4 regions of the Rhizobium sp. BK176 genome follow, and region 4 is predicted to be linked to each of the others. Evidence: predicted binding sites of a transcription regulator. Region 4 holds the regulator's gene; each other region holds the start of a gene.
The links. The regulator PhoB, encoded in region 4, activates phosphate uptake and scavenging genes when phosphate is short. The targets are predictions, from matches to a motif close to TGTCATNNANCTGTCAT.
Positions count from the first base shown of each region.

Region 1: FHT76_RS13185 (NAD-glutamate dehydrogenase) is a predicted target of PhoB. The motif match lies at 1,597-1,613, and genes of this name have one in related genera.
Region 2: FHT76_RS29765 (UDP-2,3-diacylglucosamine diphosphatase) is a predicted target of PhoB. The motif match lies at 1,265-1,281, and genes of this name have one in related genera.
Region 3: FHT76_RS23750 (DUF1045 domain-containing protein) is a predicted target of PhoB. The motif match lies at 1,664-1,680, and genes of this name have one in related genera.

Region 1 covers NZ_JANUBV010000003.1:89,416-92,624, forward strand. Annotated here, with positions in the region: gene FHT76_RS13185 (NAD-glutamate dehydrogenase) at 1-1,411, opposite strand, end outside; gene pdxY (pyridoxal kinase PdxY) at 1,665-2,540, shown strand; gene FHT76_RS13195 (carbonic anhydrase) at 2,597-3,209, shown strand, end outside.
Region 2 covers NZ_JANUBV010000014.1:68,386-71,594, reverse strand. Annotated here, with positions in the region: gene FHT76_RS29770 (MFS transporter) at 1-232, opposite strand, end outside; gene FHT76_RS29765 (UDP-2,3-diacylglucosamine diphosphatase) at 393-1,217, opposite strand; gene FHT76_RS29760 (NADP-dependent malic enzyme) at 1,444-3,209, shown strand, end outside.
Region 3 covers NZ_JANUBV010000008.1:271,884-275,092, forward strand. Annotated here, with positions in the region: gene phnE (phosphonate ABC transporter, permease protein PhnE) at 1-294, shown strand, start outside; gene phnE (phosphonate ABC transporter, permease protein PhnE) at 303-1,643, shown strand; gene FHT76_RS23750 (DUF1045 domain-containing protein) at 1,775-2,470, shown strand; gene FHT76_RS23755 (alpha-D-ribose 1-methylphosphonate 5-triphosphate diphosphatase) at 2,483-3,209, shown strand, end outside.
Region 4 covers NZ_JANUBV010000004.1:247,199-250,407, forward strand. Annotated here, with positions in the region: gene pstA (phosphate ABC transporter permease PstA) at 1-48, shown strand, start outside; gene pstB (phosphate ABC transporter ATP-binding protein PstB) at 63-878, shown strand; gene phoU (phosphate signaling complex protein PhoU) at 922-1,635, shown strand; gene phoB (phosphate regulon transcriptional regulator PhoB) at 1,672-2,355, shown strand; gene FHT76_RS16620 (GcrA family cell cycle regulator) at 2,454-2,987, opposite strand.

The sequences.
Region 1 (3,209 bases), on a different contig from region 4:
CGCGAGGGGTCTTGCCTCCGGACCGGCCGATGATGAAGTGGACGCGTGCGACACCACCCTCCGGGAAAGCCGGATAGTAGGCCGAGACACGGCCATCGTAGACGGTCTTCAGATAGGTCCCGATCTTCTCACGCACGATCGAGTCATACTCTTCGCGTGGGACGTAAACGATCACCGATACAAATCGGTCGAAATGGTCTATGCGCGGCAGGACTCGGACACGCGGCCGATCGGCAAGATCGTTGATCTGCTCGGCGAAGCCGGCCAGAAGCGGTGTGTCGATCTGGAAGAGGTCGTCGCGCGGATAAGATTCCAGCGTGTTATCGAGCATACGGCCCGAGTGGCTCATTGGGTCGAAGCCGAAATGTTCCTTCACTCGCTCGATCTTGGAGCGGAGCAGCGGGATATCGCTTGCAAGCGACGTGTAGGCAGTCGAGGTGAACAGACCGACAATACGCAGTTCGCCCGTCACATTGCCGTCGGCGTCGAAGCGCTTGACCCCCACATAGTCCATGTAGGCGCGGCGATGGACGATCGACTTCACATTGGCCTTGGTCACGATCAGGAAGTCCGGGCCATCCAGGAATGCCAGGATTTCCGGGGTCGTCGTCACCGCATCCTTGCCGGTGCGCAGAACGAGAACGTCGGGGTTCGACAGGATGCCAAGACCCGTGCCCTTGTCGCGTTCGACCTTCGCGCTCGCGCCCTTGCCGGAGTAGACATACTCCCGCATGCCGAGGAAGGTGAAATTTGCGTCGCGGAGCCAGGTCAGGAAGGCAAGCGCTTCGTCCCGTTCAGTCTTCCGCCGGCTGGCATTGTAGGCGGAAAGCTCATCGATCACCGTTCCAAGCTTATCCAGCATGGGTCTCCAGTCGGATACCGTTACCCGCACTTGCTCGACCACCGTTTTCACTCGCTTGACAAGCTCAGCGGCCTGGGCCGCTGTCAGGGGCGCAAGATGTAGCTGGATGTGACTGACGCGATTGGCCGGCTCGCTCGGGAGATCAGCGGAGTAAAGTTCGGGAGCCTTGCCGGGCTCCATCACCAGGATCGGATGCACGGCCATGTAAAGGTCGCGATAGCTGCTGGTAACCTCGCCCATCACCGATTCATACAGGAACGGCATGTTGCGGTCGGTCACCGAGAGAATGGATACCGCAACACCGCCCGGCTCCACGTCGGCAATCGTATCGATGGTGATACGTGCCGAGTTGCTGCCCCAGGCAGCCAGTTCCTTGGCCGAATGAACGGCGGAAAGCGCCAACATCTCCGGTGTGTATTGCTCCAGGTCATCGCCGCTGGCACGCCCAAAGAGGATATCAGGATCGAGATAGGTTTCCCCGGTTGCAGCCGCGATTTTGGTCGCGCTTTCAAGCTGTTTTTCTCGTTTCGGATTGTTTCGACCAGCCATCGCAGATACTCCCTCATCTCCTCGATTTGGCGCAAAGTAGCAGAAGATTTGACGAAAGAATCTCTAAATGAGCGCTTTCTGAGGCAGCTTTCATGCGTTTTTGGCCACCGCAACGCAAATTTTCGAAAGATTTTGCTTCGTCGTAGATATGTGGAAATTTCCCGAGCCGACGTTTTCATGTCTCTATGAAGAGCGGTTGACAGTGAAGCAGCAAAAAGGGGATCAACGGGTGTCGAAAGCTGAGTGGAGCATCATGTCGGAAAGTGCTGCAGGAACTGTCATCGTCATCTCCAGCCATGTTGTGCGTGGTTCTGTCGGAAATCGCGCGGCGGTCTTTGCGCTGGAGACCCTCGGCCACCAGGTCTGGGCGCTGCCGACGATCGTGCTCCCCTGGCATCCCGGCCATGGTCGGTCAACGCGGCTGACATTTACCGAAGCAGATTTTGACGCGGCGATTGAGGATCTCATCCGCGCGCCGTGGATCGGCGAAGTGAAGGCCGTTCTTTCGGGCTATTTCGGCAATGCGGCGCAGGCACGCTCGGTTGCCCGGCTCGTGACTGCTTTGCGCGAACGAAAGCCTGAATTGTTTTATGTCTGCGATCCGGTGATGGGGGACCTGGGTGGGCTCTATGTGCCGCAGGCAACGGCGGAGGCGATCAGGGATCATCTGATACCCCTCGCGTCGCTTGCGACGCCCAATCGCTATGAGCTTGCTTGGCTCGTTGGCGCCTCGCTGGATGACAATACGGCGATCATGGATGCCGCGCTGTCGCTGGGGCCGTCTCGCATGCTGGTAACGTCAGCCGTGCCGATGATGGCAGGCGGCACGGGGAACCTCTATCTTTCGGGGCGCCACGCGCTGTTGGCGGAACATCGCCTTATCGACAAGCCGCCGAATGGTCTTGGCGATCTCCTTGCGGCCCTGTTTCTATCGCGGCTTCTCTCCGGCATGGAGGACGAAAAGGCGCTCCAGCTTGCAACGGCAAGCGTCTATGAGGTGCTTGCTCGCGCTGTGAAGCGGGGCAGCGATGAACTGACGCTTGCGAGCGACTCCTCGAGCCTGACAACGCCGATGGCAATGGTTCAGATGAGGCGCCTGCTGCATCCGGCCCAAAGGCGCAAGGGCTAGCGGCTATCGTGCGGTGCGATATTGATCTTGTATTGCGCAGGCTGTAATCGAAGATCATGCAGCATTTTCCAAGCACCCTTCTAGACGGTTATCGCAACTTTATGAACGGGCGTTATGCGGACGCCCGTGATCGCTATCGGACACTAGCGGAGCACGGGCAGAACCCCAGTACGCTTGTGGTAGCCTGCTCGGATTCCCGTGCTGCGCCCGAACTGATTTTCGACGCCGGCCCGGGCGAACTTTTCGTCGTCCGGAATGTCGCCAACATGGTGCCGCCCTATGAGCCGGATGGGCATTTCCACTCGACGTCTGCCGCGCTGGAATTTGCGGTTCAGGCCCTGAAGGTTACAGATATCGTCGTCATGGGCCACGGCCGTTGTGGTGGCATTAGGGCGGCTCTGGACCCGAGCGCTGAACCTCTTTCTCCCGGTGACTTTATTGGACGCTGGATGTCGCTCGTGAAGCCTGCGGCAGAACAGATCGGCGCCAACGACGTGATGACTGCCGCCGAGCGTCAAACTGCACTCGAGCGAGTATCGATCCGCAATTCGATTGAGAATCTCAGGACATTCCCGAACATCAAGGCCTTGGAAGAGGCCGGTGAGATCGCGCTTCATGGAGCATGGTTCGACATTTCGACCGGTGAACTGTGGGTGATGGATGCCGAAA
Region 2 (3,209 bases), on a different contig from region 4:
TGCGGTCGGCATACATGGCGACAATAGGTGCAACGAGCACGCGTACGACCATCGGCACTGCCAGGATGACGCCGATCTGATGATCGTTGAACTCGTGCAGCGCGAGCCACATCGGGAAGAACGGCAAGGCAACGCCATTAACAAGCAAAGGCGCACAGTAAGACAAGGCACTGAGAAGCCGAAAGCGCGGTGGCGCGCCCTCACTTGCCGGAGGATTTTGAGCGGGAATCATGATGGACCTGCAGGAAACTGAACGCTGCCTAGCACGTCAACCTAAGGGCGACTATGGCAAGAACTTGCCCATCGAAAACGTTTTAGAAAATAAATAGGGCCTGTCGCAAAGACACAACGGGCTAAATTCATACTGTGAATTGCGGGAGCAAAGGCCGCGACTAGGCAGCCTGCGGCGCGACTTCCTTTTCGCGGTGACCGATAGCCATCGGGATTGGCTGTATTCCGCTCATTGAACGCCACTCGATCAATTCGAAGGTGCCATCCTGATGTTCGGCAATCGCCGTGCAGCTTTCGACCCAGTCGCCAGTATTGATATAGCGGATGCCATCCATGTCCTCCATCACGGCATGATGGATGTGACCGCAGATCACCCCGTCTGCGCCATGCTTGCGGGCTTCGTCGGCGACGACGCGCTGGAACTCGCCTATGAAATTGACAGCGTGCTTGACCTGCAGCTTGGCCCACGCCGAAAACGACCAGTAGGGCATACCCATCTTGCGGCGGATCGCTGCCAGGCCGATGTTGATCATGATCGCCATGTCGTAAGCCCAGTCGCCGAGATAGGCGAGAAGGCGCGCATTGCGGACGACGACGTCGAACTCGTCGCCATGCAGGACCAGGTATTTCTTGCCGTCGGCCGTTTCGTGCATCATCCGCTCGGCAACCTCGATGCCGCCGAAATGGGTGCCTGGAAAGTCACGGAGGAATTCGTCGTGATTGCCCGGGATATAGATAACCCGCGTGCCTTTGCGCGCTTTGCGCAGCAGCTTCTGCACAACGTCGTTGCAATCCTGCGGCCAGTACCAGCTTCGCTTCAGCCGCCAACCATCGACGATATCGCCGACAAGAAAGATCGTGTCCGCGTCGTGATGCTTGAGAAAATCCAACAGGAAGTCCACCTTCGCGGCCTTGGAGCCGAGATGCACATCGGAAATGAAAAGCGTACGGAAGTGCCGCGTATCCATGTTGTCCCTCACAAGCATCCTGCTCGTGTCCCATCGTTCACCTGCCTCTCCAAAACCAGAGTCGTGTTTCAGGAAGATGACACGCCGCTTTCCCGGTTGATTTTCCCGGCTCCTGTCGACCTGCGCGGATGCCAGGAGAGATTCGCGTTGTTTTCGCATTTAGATGGAAATTCCGACTGTTCCGCCATGCCGATTGATGTATTGAAAACACTTCAAGACAGCATGCGGCAGCCCGGAGGCGATGATGGATCATCACGAAAAGTCCAAGACGGAAAAGAATTTGGTAGGTGGAAGCCTCGATGAGCAGGCGCTCTATTTCCATCGCTATCCGCGTCCGGGCAAGCTCGAGATTCAAGCGATCAAGCCGCTCGGCAACCAGCGCGACCTGGCATTGGCTTATTCCCCCGGTGTTGCAGCACCCTGTCTCGCAATCCGCGACAATCCGGAGACGGCCGCCGACTACACGTCGCGCGCCAATCTCGTAGCGGTCATATCCAACGGCACCGCCGTTCTCGGGCTCGGCAATATCGGCCCACTCGCCTCAAAGCCTGTCATGGAAGGCAAGGCCGTCCTCTTTAAGAAATTCGCCAACATTGACGTCTTCGACATCGAAGTCGAGGCATCGAGCGTTGATCATATGGTCTCGACCGTCGCTTCGCTCGAGCCGACCTTCGGCGGCATTAATCTCGAGGATATCAAGGCGCCGGAATGTTTCGAGATCGAGCGCCGCCTTCGCGAGACCATGAAGATCCCGGTTTTCCACGATGACCAGCACGGCACTGCCATCATCGTCGCCGCGGCGATCCTCAATGGCCTCGAACTGGCGAACAAGAAAATCGACGAGGTCAAGATCGTCGCCTCCGGCGCAGGTGCTGCCGCCCTTGCCTGCCTTAATCTGCTCGTCACGCTGGGCGCCAGGCGCGAAAATATCTGGGTCCACGACATCGAAGGTCTGGTCTACGAGGGCCGCACCGAACTGATGGACGAATGGAAGAGCGTTTACGCCCAGAAAAGCGACACCCGCACGCTTGCCGAGAACATCGGTGGGGCCGATGTTTTCCTTGGCCTTTCCGCAGCCGGCGTGCTGAAGCCGGAACTGCTGGCGCAAATGGCCGAAAACCCACTGATCATGGCGCTCGCCAATCCGACCCCGGAGATCATGCCCGATCTCGCCCGGGCAGCGCGTCCCGATGCGATGATCTGCACTGGTCGTTCCGATTTCCCGAACCAGGTGAACAACGTTCTCTGCTTCCCCTATATCTTCCGCGGTGCGTTGGATTGCGGCGCAGTCACGATCAACGAAGAAATGAAGATGGCCGCCGTGCGCGCCATCGCGGCCCTTGCGCGCGAGGAACCATCCGACGTCGCCGCCCGGGCGTATTCGGGCGAAACTCCTGTCTTTGGCCCCAACTACCTGATCCCCTCGCCCTTCGACCCGCGCCTGATCCTGCGCATCGCCCCGGCGGTCGCAAAGGCCGCGGCCGAAAGCGGCGTCGCGTTGCGTCCGATCGCAGATTTCGACGCCTACCTCGACCAGCTTAACCGCTTCGTCTTCCGTTCGGGCTTCATCATGAAGCCGATCTTTGCCGCCGCGAAGAATGCCGAGCGCAAGCGGGTAATCTTCTCCGAAGGCGAAGACGAGCGCGTCCTGCGCGCCGCGCAGGTTCTGCTTGAGGAAGGCATTGCCGAGCCAATCCTGATCGGCCGCCCATCGGTCATCGAAACACGCCTGCAGCGCTACGGCCTGCGCATCCGGCCGCTTTCGGATTTCGCCGTCATCAACCCGGAAGACGACCCGCGCTTCCGCGAGTATGTCGATCTCTACTTCTCGCTGGTCGGACGCCGTGGGGTCATTCCGGAGGCCGCGCGCACGATCGTTCGTACGAACACAACTGTGATCGGTGCACTGGCGCTGAAGCGGGGCGAAGCGGATGCACTGATCTGCGGCCTCGAAGGCCGCTATGAAAAGCATCTCCGCGATGTCCGTCAGATCATCGGCAAGAGGCACGA
Region 3 (3,209 bases), on a different contig from region 4:
GGCGCCAGCTGGGCCGAGCGCGTCCGCTTTGCCGCGCTGCCGCAGGTTCTGCCGAATTTCATGTCCTATGCGCTGCTTCGCCTGGAGGTCAATGTCCGTGCCTCCACCATCATCGGCGCCGTCGGCGGCGGCGGTATCGGCGAGGAGCTGAAGCTTTCCATCTCGCGCGGTTTCGGTGCCAAGACCGTGGCACTGGTTCTGTTGCTCTTCATCACCATTGTCGCGGTTGACCAGTTCTCCGCATGGCTGCGCCGCCGCCTCGTCGGCGAGCATGCCTTCCTTCTGCAGCATTGAGGTCCGCCATGACGGTGATCGACGCCAACCGGATGCATGAAATCGAACTCCGCTATCCGGACTACTTCAAACGTTCCTTCCGTCAGCGGTTCGGCGGCCTGATGATCGTCATCGCGACGCTGCTTTATGGCGTCTACGCCACCTGGTTCTTCGACTTGCCGAAGCTGCTGGCCGAAGCGCATTGGGAACGTGTCGGCCTCTATCTCAGCCAGTGGGTAAGCTACGACGTCCAGCCGGAATTCCGCATCGGCGATACCGGCATCACCGTCAAGTATCCGCGCTTCTCGCCGCTGGGCGACAACCCGCATCCCGATTGGGTGGTCAACAACCCGGATGGCAGCGTCTCGGTTTCGGTGAGTGGCGAGAGCCGCACGGTCACGGTTTCGAAGACCGAAGCCGTCGTCACGGCCCACGGCATCGCTGTCCCGGTCGAACTGTCGAGCGGTGCGCCGAAGGTCGTGGGCCCCGTCCCGAGCTGGATGACAGTCTATGACGACAACGTTCTTGCCGATCTCGGCTTTGCCGGCGACGTCAGCATCTCCGCCGACCGCGTAAAGATCCGCAAGCGCTTCCTCGGCTGGGCGAATTTCGTCTTCGACACTCAATCGCCGTTCTTCGACAAGCCGGCCGGCGAGGTCCTGAGCCTGATCGTTTCGGGTCCGGAACTGAAGCCCGGTCAATCCAATCTGTCGCTTGCTTTCGACAATATCTGGCACAACAGCGCCTGGCAGCATGGCGATGTCTGGACAAAGCTTTTCCAGACCATTGTCATGGCCTTCCTCGGCACCCTGTTTGGTGCGCTGGCAGCCTTCCCGCTCGCGTTCCTGGCGGCGCGCAACATCACGCCGAACAGGCTGTTGAATCAGGTCCTGAAGCGCTCCTTCGACTTCCTGCGTTCGGTCGACATGCTGATATGGGCGCTGTTTCTGACCCGCGCCTTCGGCCCCGGTCCACTCGCCGGCTCCGGCGCGATCTTCCTCACGGAAACCGGCACGCTCGGCAAACTCTATTCCGAAGGCCTCGAGAATATCGACAACAAGCCGCGCGAAGGCATCAAGTCGACAGGTGCGTCCACGATGCTCACGCACCGCTACGGCATCATCCCGCAGATCGTTCCTGTCTTTGTCAGCCAGACGCTTTACCAGTGGGAATCGAACGTCCGCGGTGCGACGATCATCGGCGCCGTTGGCGCGGGCGGTATCGGCCTCAAGCTCTGGGAATCGATGCGCACCAACGCAAACTGGGAAAACGTCGCCTACATGGTTCTTCTGATCCTGATGGTGGTGTTCCTGTTCGACATGGCTTCGAACGCCCTGCGTCACCGGCTGATGGGAACGAAGACACATTAAATGTGAGTATCGGCCTCGGCCATCATCATTCTGTCACGGAAATCTTTTAGCCGGAAACCGGCCTTGCAGTTGCCGTGCAAATCGCGGCAGACTGCGGCCCGCTTTCGGAACGATTTCCCAGGATACGCGTCTTGCGCTACGCACTCTATTTCACGCCGCCGAAGGATCATCCTTTGAACGGCACGGCTTCGCTCTGGCTTGGCCGCGATGCCTTCACCGGCGAAACTTATCCGGCTCCCGAATATCCGGAGATGCCGGCCGGCGAACAGTTCGAGCTGACCGCCGATCCGCGGCGTTACGGCTTCCACGCGACCATCAAGGCGCCGTTCAGCCTGGCGGCCTCCGTGACCGAGAAGGACCTGATCCCGGTCGTCGAGGATTTTGCCGCTCGCACGCCTGCTTTCGAGATTCCGGAACTGGTGCTCGGCCAGCTCGGCCGCTTTTTCGCGCTGATCCCCGGTTTCCTGCATCCGCCGCTTCAGGATTTCGCTGCGAAGGTGGTAAAGTCCTTCGAACCGTTCCGCGCCGCGCTCTCGGAGGCCGATGTCGCGCGCCGCAAGCCGGAGGAGCTGACGGAAAGCCAGAGGGCCAATCTGCTGCGCTGGGGCTATCCCTACGTCATGGATGACTTCGGTTTCCACATGACCCTGACCGGCAAGGTGCCACCCGAGCGATCGGGCGTGATGAAGGAAATCCTGGCCGAGCGATTTTCGGCCTTCACGGGCCGGCCGCTGGCAATCTCCGGCCTGGCCGTATTCGTCGAGGAGGCGCGGGGCGCCCCGTTCAAAGTTCATTCCTGGTGGCCGCTTGCCGGCGCTGAAAGCTGAAAGACCTGATCCATGAGCAAAGAAACCGTCTTTTCCAATGCGCGTATCGTCCTCGAAGACGAGATCGTCAACGGATCGGTCCTCGTCCGCGATGGCAAGATCGCCGATATCTCGACGGGCAGCTCTCATATCGGCGAAGACTTCGAGGGCGACTACCTGATCCCCGGTCTCGTCGAACTGCATACGGACCATCTCGAGGGTCACTATTCGCCGCGCCCCGGCCTGCGCTGGCACAAGACGGCGGCAATCCAGGCGCACGACGCCCAGATCGTCACCTCGGGCATCACAACGGTTTTCGATTGCCTGCGCATGGGTGCTGATGAAGACGGCGGCTTCGAGCATGGTGAAATGCGCGAGATGGCCGATGCGATCCAGAAGGCCGAGGAGGAAGGTCGCCTGCGTGCCGAGCACCTGATCCACCTGCGCTGCGAAGTCTCCGCCGACAACGTGCTGCAGCACTTCGCCGATTTCGAAAACGATCCCTATGTCCGTCTGGTCTCGTTGATGGATCACGCTCCCGGCCAGCGCCAGTTCCAGACGATGGACCAGTACATCTTTTACTATCAGAAGAAGCGCGGCCTCTCCGACGCCGAGTTCGCAAAGTTCGTTGATCGCCGCGTGTCCGAATCCGAGCGCAATTCCACGCCGCACCGCACGGCCATTTCCAAGGTCTGCGCCGAGCGCGGTATCACCGTTGCCAGCCACGACGACGCCACGCTCGCCCATGTCGACGAGGCGA
Region 4 (3,209 bases):
AACTTCGGAGCCATTCTCTTGCGTCGTCGCTTTGAGCGCCGCTGGTAAACGGAGTAGACATTATGAACATGTTGACGGAAGCAGCAGTTGAGAAGGCGCTGGATCAGAAGATGAATACCGTTCCCTATAAGATGATCGGCCAGGACGTCTCGGTTTACTACGGCGAAAAGCGTGCGCTTTTCGATGTGAAGCTGAACATTCGCGAAAACACGGTGACAGCATTGATCGGCCCGTCCGGTTGCGGCAAGTCCACCTTCCTGCGCAGCCTGAACCGGATGAACGACACGATCGATGGTTGCCGCGTTACCGGCAAGATCACGCTCGATGGTGACGATATCTACGATCCGGATATCGATGTCGTGGAGCTCCGCGCTCGCGTCGGCATGGTGTTCCAGAAGCCGAACCCGTTCCCGAAGACGATCTATGAGAACGTCGCCTACGGCCCGCGCATCCATGGTCTTGCCAAGTCGAAGGCCGACATGGACCAGATCGTCGAGGTCAGCCTGCAGCGCGCCGGTCTGTGGAACGAGGTGAAAGATCGCGTTCATGAAGCCGGCACCGGCCTTTCCGGTGGTCAGCAGCAGCGTCTCTGCATCGCCCGCGCCGTTGCCGTCAGCCCGGAAGTGATCCTGATGGACGAGCCATGCTCGGCTCTCGATCCGATCGCCACGGCAAAGGTCGAGGAATTGATCCACGAGCTTCGCGAAAATTACACGATCGTCATCGTGACGCACTCGATGCAGCAGGCCGCCCGCGTTTCGCAGCGCACGGCCATGTTCCACCTCGGCAATCTCGTCGAGGAGAACGACACCGACAAGATGTTCACCAACCCGGACGACCCGCGCACCCAGGACTACATCATGGGTCGCTTCGGTTGATCGCCGACGACGGTAACACTCACGACATTCAAGGATGATCCCTATGGCATCGACACATATCTTTTCTGCGTATGACGATGATTTGAAGTTTCTGACGCGCCGTATCTCGGAAATGGGCGGCCTGGCCGAGCAGATGGTTTCGGATGCGGTTCGCGCCCTTGTCAACGGCGACACGGCCCTGGCCCAGAAGGTCATCTCCGACGACGTGATCCTCGATCACGCCGAACGCGAGGTTGGTGACAAGGCGATCGTTACCATCGCCCGTCGCCAGCCCATGGCCGCCGACCTTCGCGAGATCATGGGTTCGATCCGCATCGCCGCTGACCTTGAGCGCGTCGGCGATCTTGGCAAGAACACCGCCAAGCGCGTTATCGCCGTGCAGAGCGCCGGCGTCCCGCGCAAGCTTGCCCGCGGCCTTGAGCACCTCTCCGAACTGGCGCTCGTCCAGCTCAAGGAAGTCCTCGATGTCTATACGAGCCGCGCTGCCGACAAGGCAAAGTCGATCCGTGAGCGCGACGAGGAAATCGACGCGATGTACACCTCGCTGTTCCGCGAGATGCTCACCTACATGATGGAAGATCCGCGCAACATCACCAGCTGCACACATCTTCTGTTCTGCGCCAAGAACATCGAGCGTATCGGCGACCACGCCACCAACATTGCCGAGACAATCTACTACATGGCCACCGGTGCTCAGCCGGAAGGCGAACGTCCGAAGGACGATACCGCCAACACCGTCGGCGCTGTCACCGAATAATCCTTCCGCGACCGCGCCCCCAGGAGACCGAAACGAATGATTCCAAAAGTAGCAGTCGTTGAAGACGAGGAAGCACTGAGCGTGCTTCTCCGTTATAACCTTGAGGCTGAAGGTTTCGAGGTCGATACCATCCTGCGCGGCGACGAGGCCGAGATCCGGTTGCAGGAACGGACCCCGGACATCCTGATCCTCGATTGGATGCTGCCTGGCGTATCCGGCATCGAACTCTGCCGCCGCCTGCGTATGCGGCCGGAGACCGAGCGCCTGCCGATCATCATGCTGACGGCCCGCGGCGAGGAAAGCGAACGCGTTCGCGGCCTCTCCACCGGTGCCGACGATTACGTCGTCAAGCCGTTTTCGACGCCGGAGCTCGTTGCTCGCGTCAAGGCGATGCTTCGCCGCGCCAAACCGGAAGTGCTCTCCACGCTCCTGAAGTGCGGCGATATCGAGCTCGACCGCGAGACGCATCGCGTTCATCGCAAGAGCCGCGAAGTTCGCCTTGGTCCGACCGAGTTCCGGCTCCTCGAATTCCTCATGGCGTCCCCTGGCCGCGTCTTCTCGCGCTCGCAATTGCTCGATGGCGTCTGGGGTCATGACATCTATGTCGACGAACGCACCGTCGACGTCCATGTTGGTCGTCTGCGCAAGGCGCTGAACTTCTCCAACATGCAGGACGTCATCCGCACCGTTCGCGGCGCCGGATATTCAATGGAAGCCTAGGCTTTCCCCGGAAAGCCTGCGCGACTTTCATAAAATTTCACAAATGAAAAACGGGCCCGCGAGGGCCCGTTTTCTTTGGTCCTTATCCGGCTTCCGGGTCAAGCGACCCGGTTGGCGGCCTTACGGCGCTCGTTTACCGGCTGATAGGCCATGCGTTGATGGTACGTGCAATATGGGGAGTTGTCCGGGGACTCGCAGCCGCAGAAGTGGAAGTCGTCCTTCAGCGGATCGCCGACCGGCCACTTGCAGGTGCGTTCGGTCAGCTCCGTCAGGCCCAGGCGACGCGAAATCGGAACGACCACGTTTGCGGCCGGACGATAACGGACTTCCTCGATCGCATCGATCTCGATTTCTTCCTTGAGCATCGTCGCGCCCTGCTGGCGAGTGACGGTGCGCGTGGCGACGCGAGATGCATAGTTCGGAGCGCGCGGTGCGGATGTCGTGCGCTTGGGTGTCCGGACGGTCGTCGTCGAGCCTCCGGCCTTGGCACGGCCGGGCAAACTCAAACGGTGGACTTTGCCGATGACGGCATTACGGCTTACACCGCCAAGTTGTGCTGCAATCTGGCTGGCGCTCAGGCCTTCGGACCAAAGCTTCTTCAGTTTTTCAACGCGCTCGTCTGTCCAGTTCATGCCCCTGTCTCCGCCTTATTAGCGTTGGTGTAGGCAGAATCCTTCACCGTTGCCCCGGACGTATCCGAGGCAAGAAACGCTTGCTCGATTTTGGTGACTAGTTCCGCCGCATGCAGTCTAGTAATTGAGTTTTAACCTAGTGTGAGGCTGACTCCGTGACAAGAGTCGGTTGAATCCCGGCGAATCGAATTTGGAGTTTTCCCCAACTTGCTGGACGGCAGA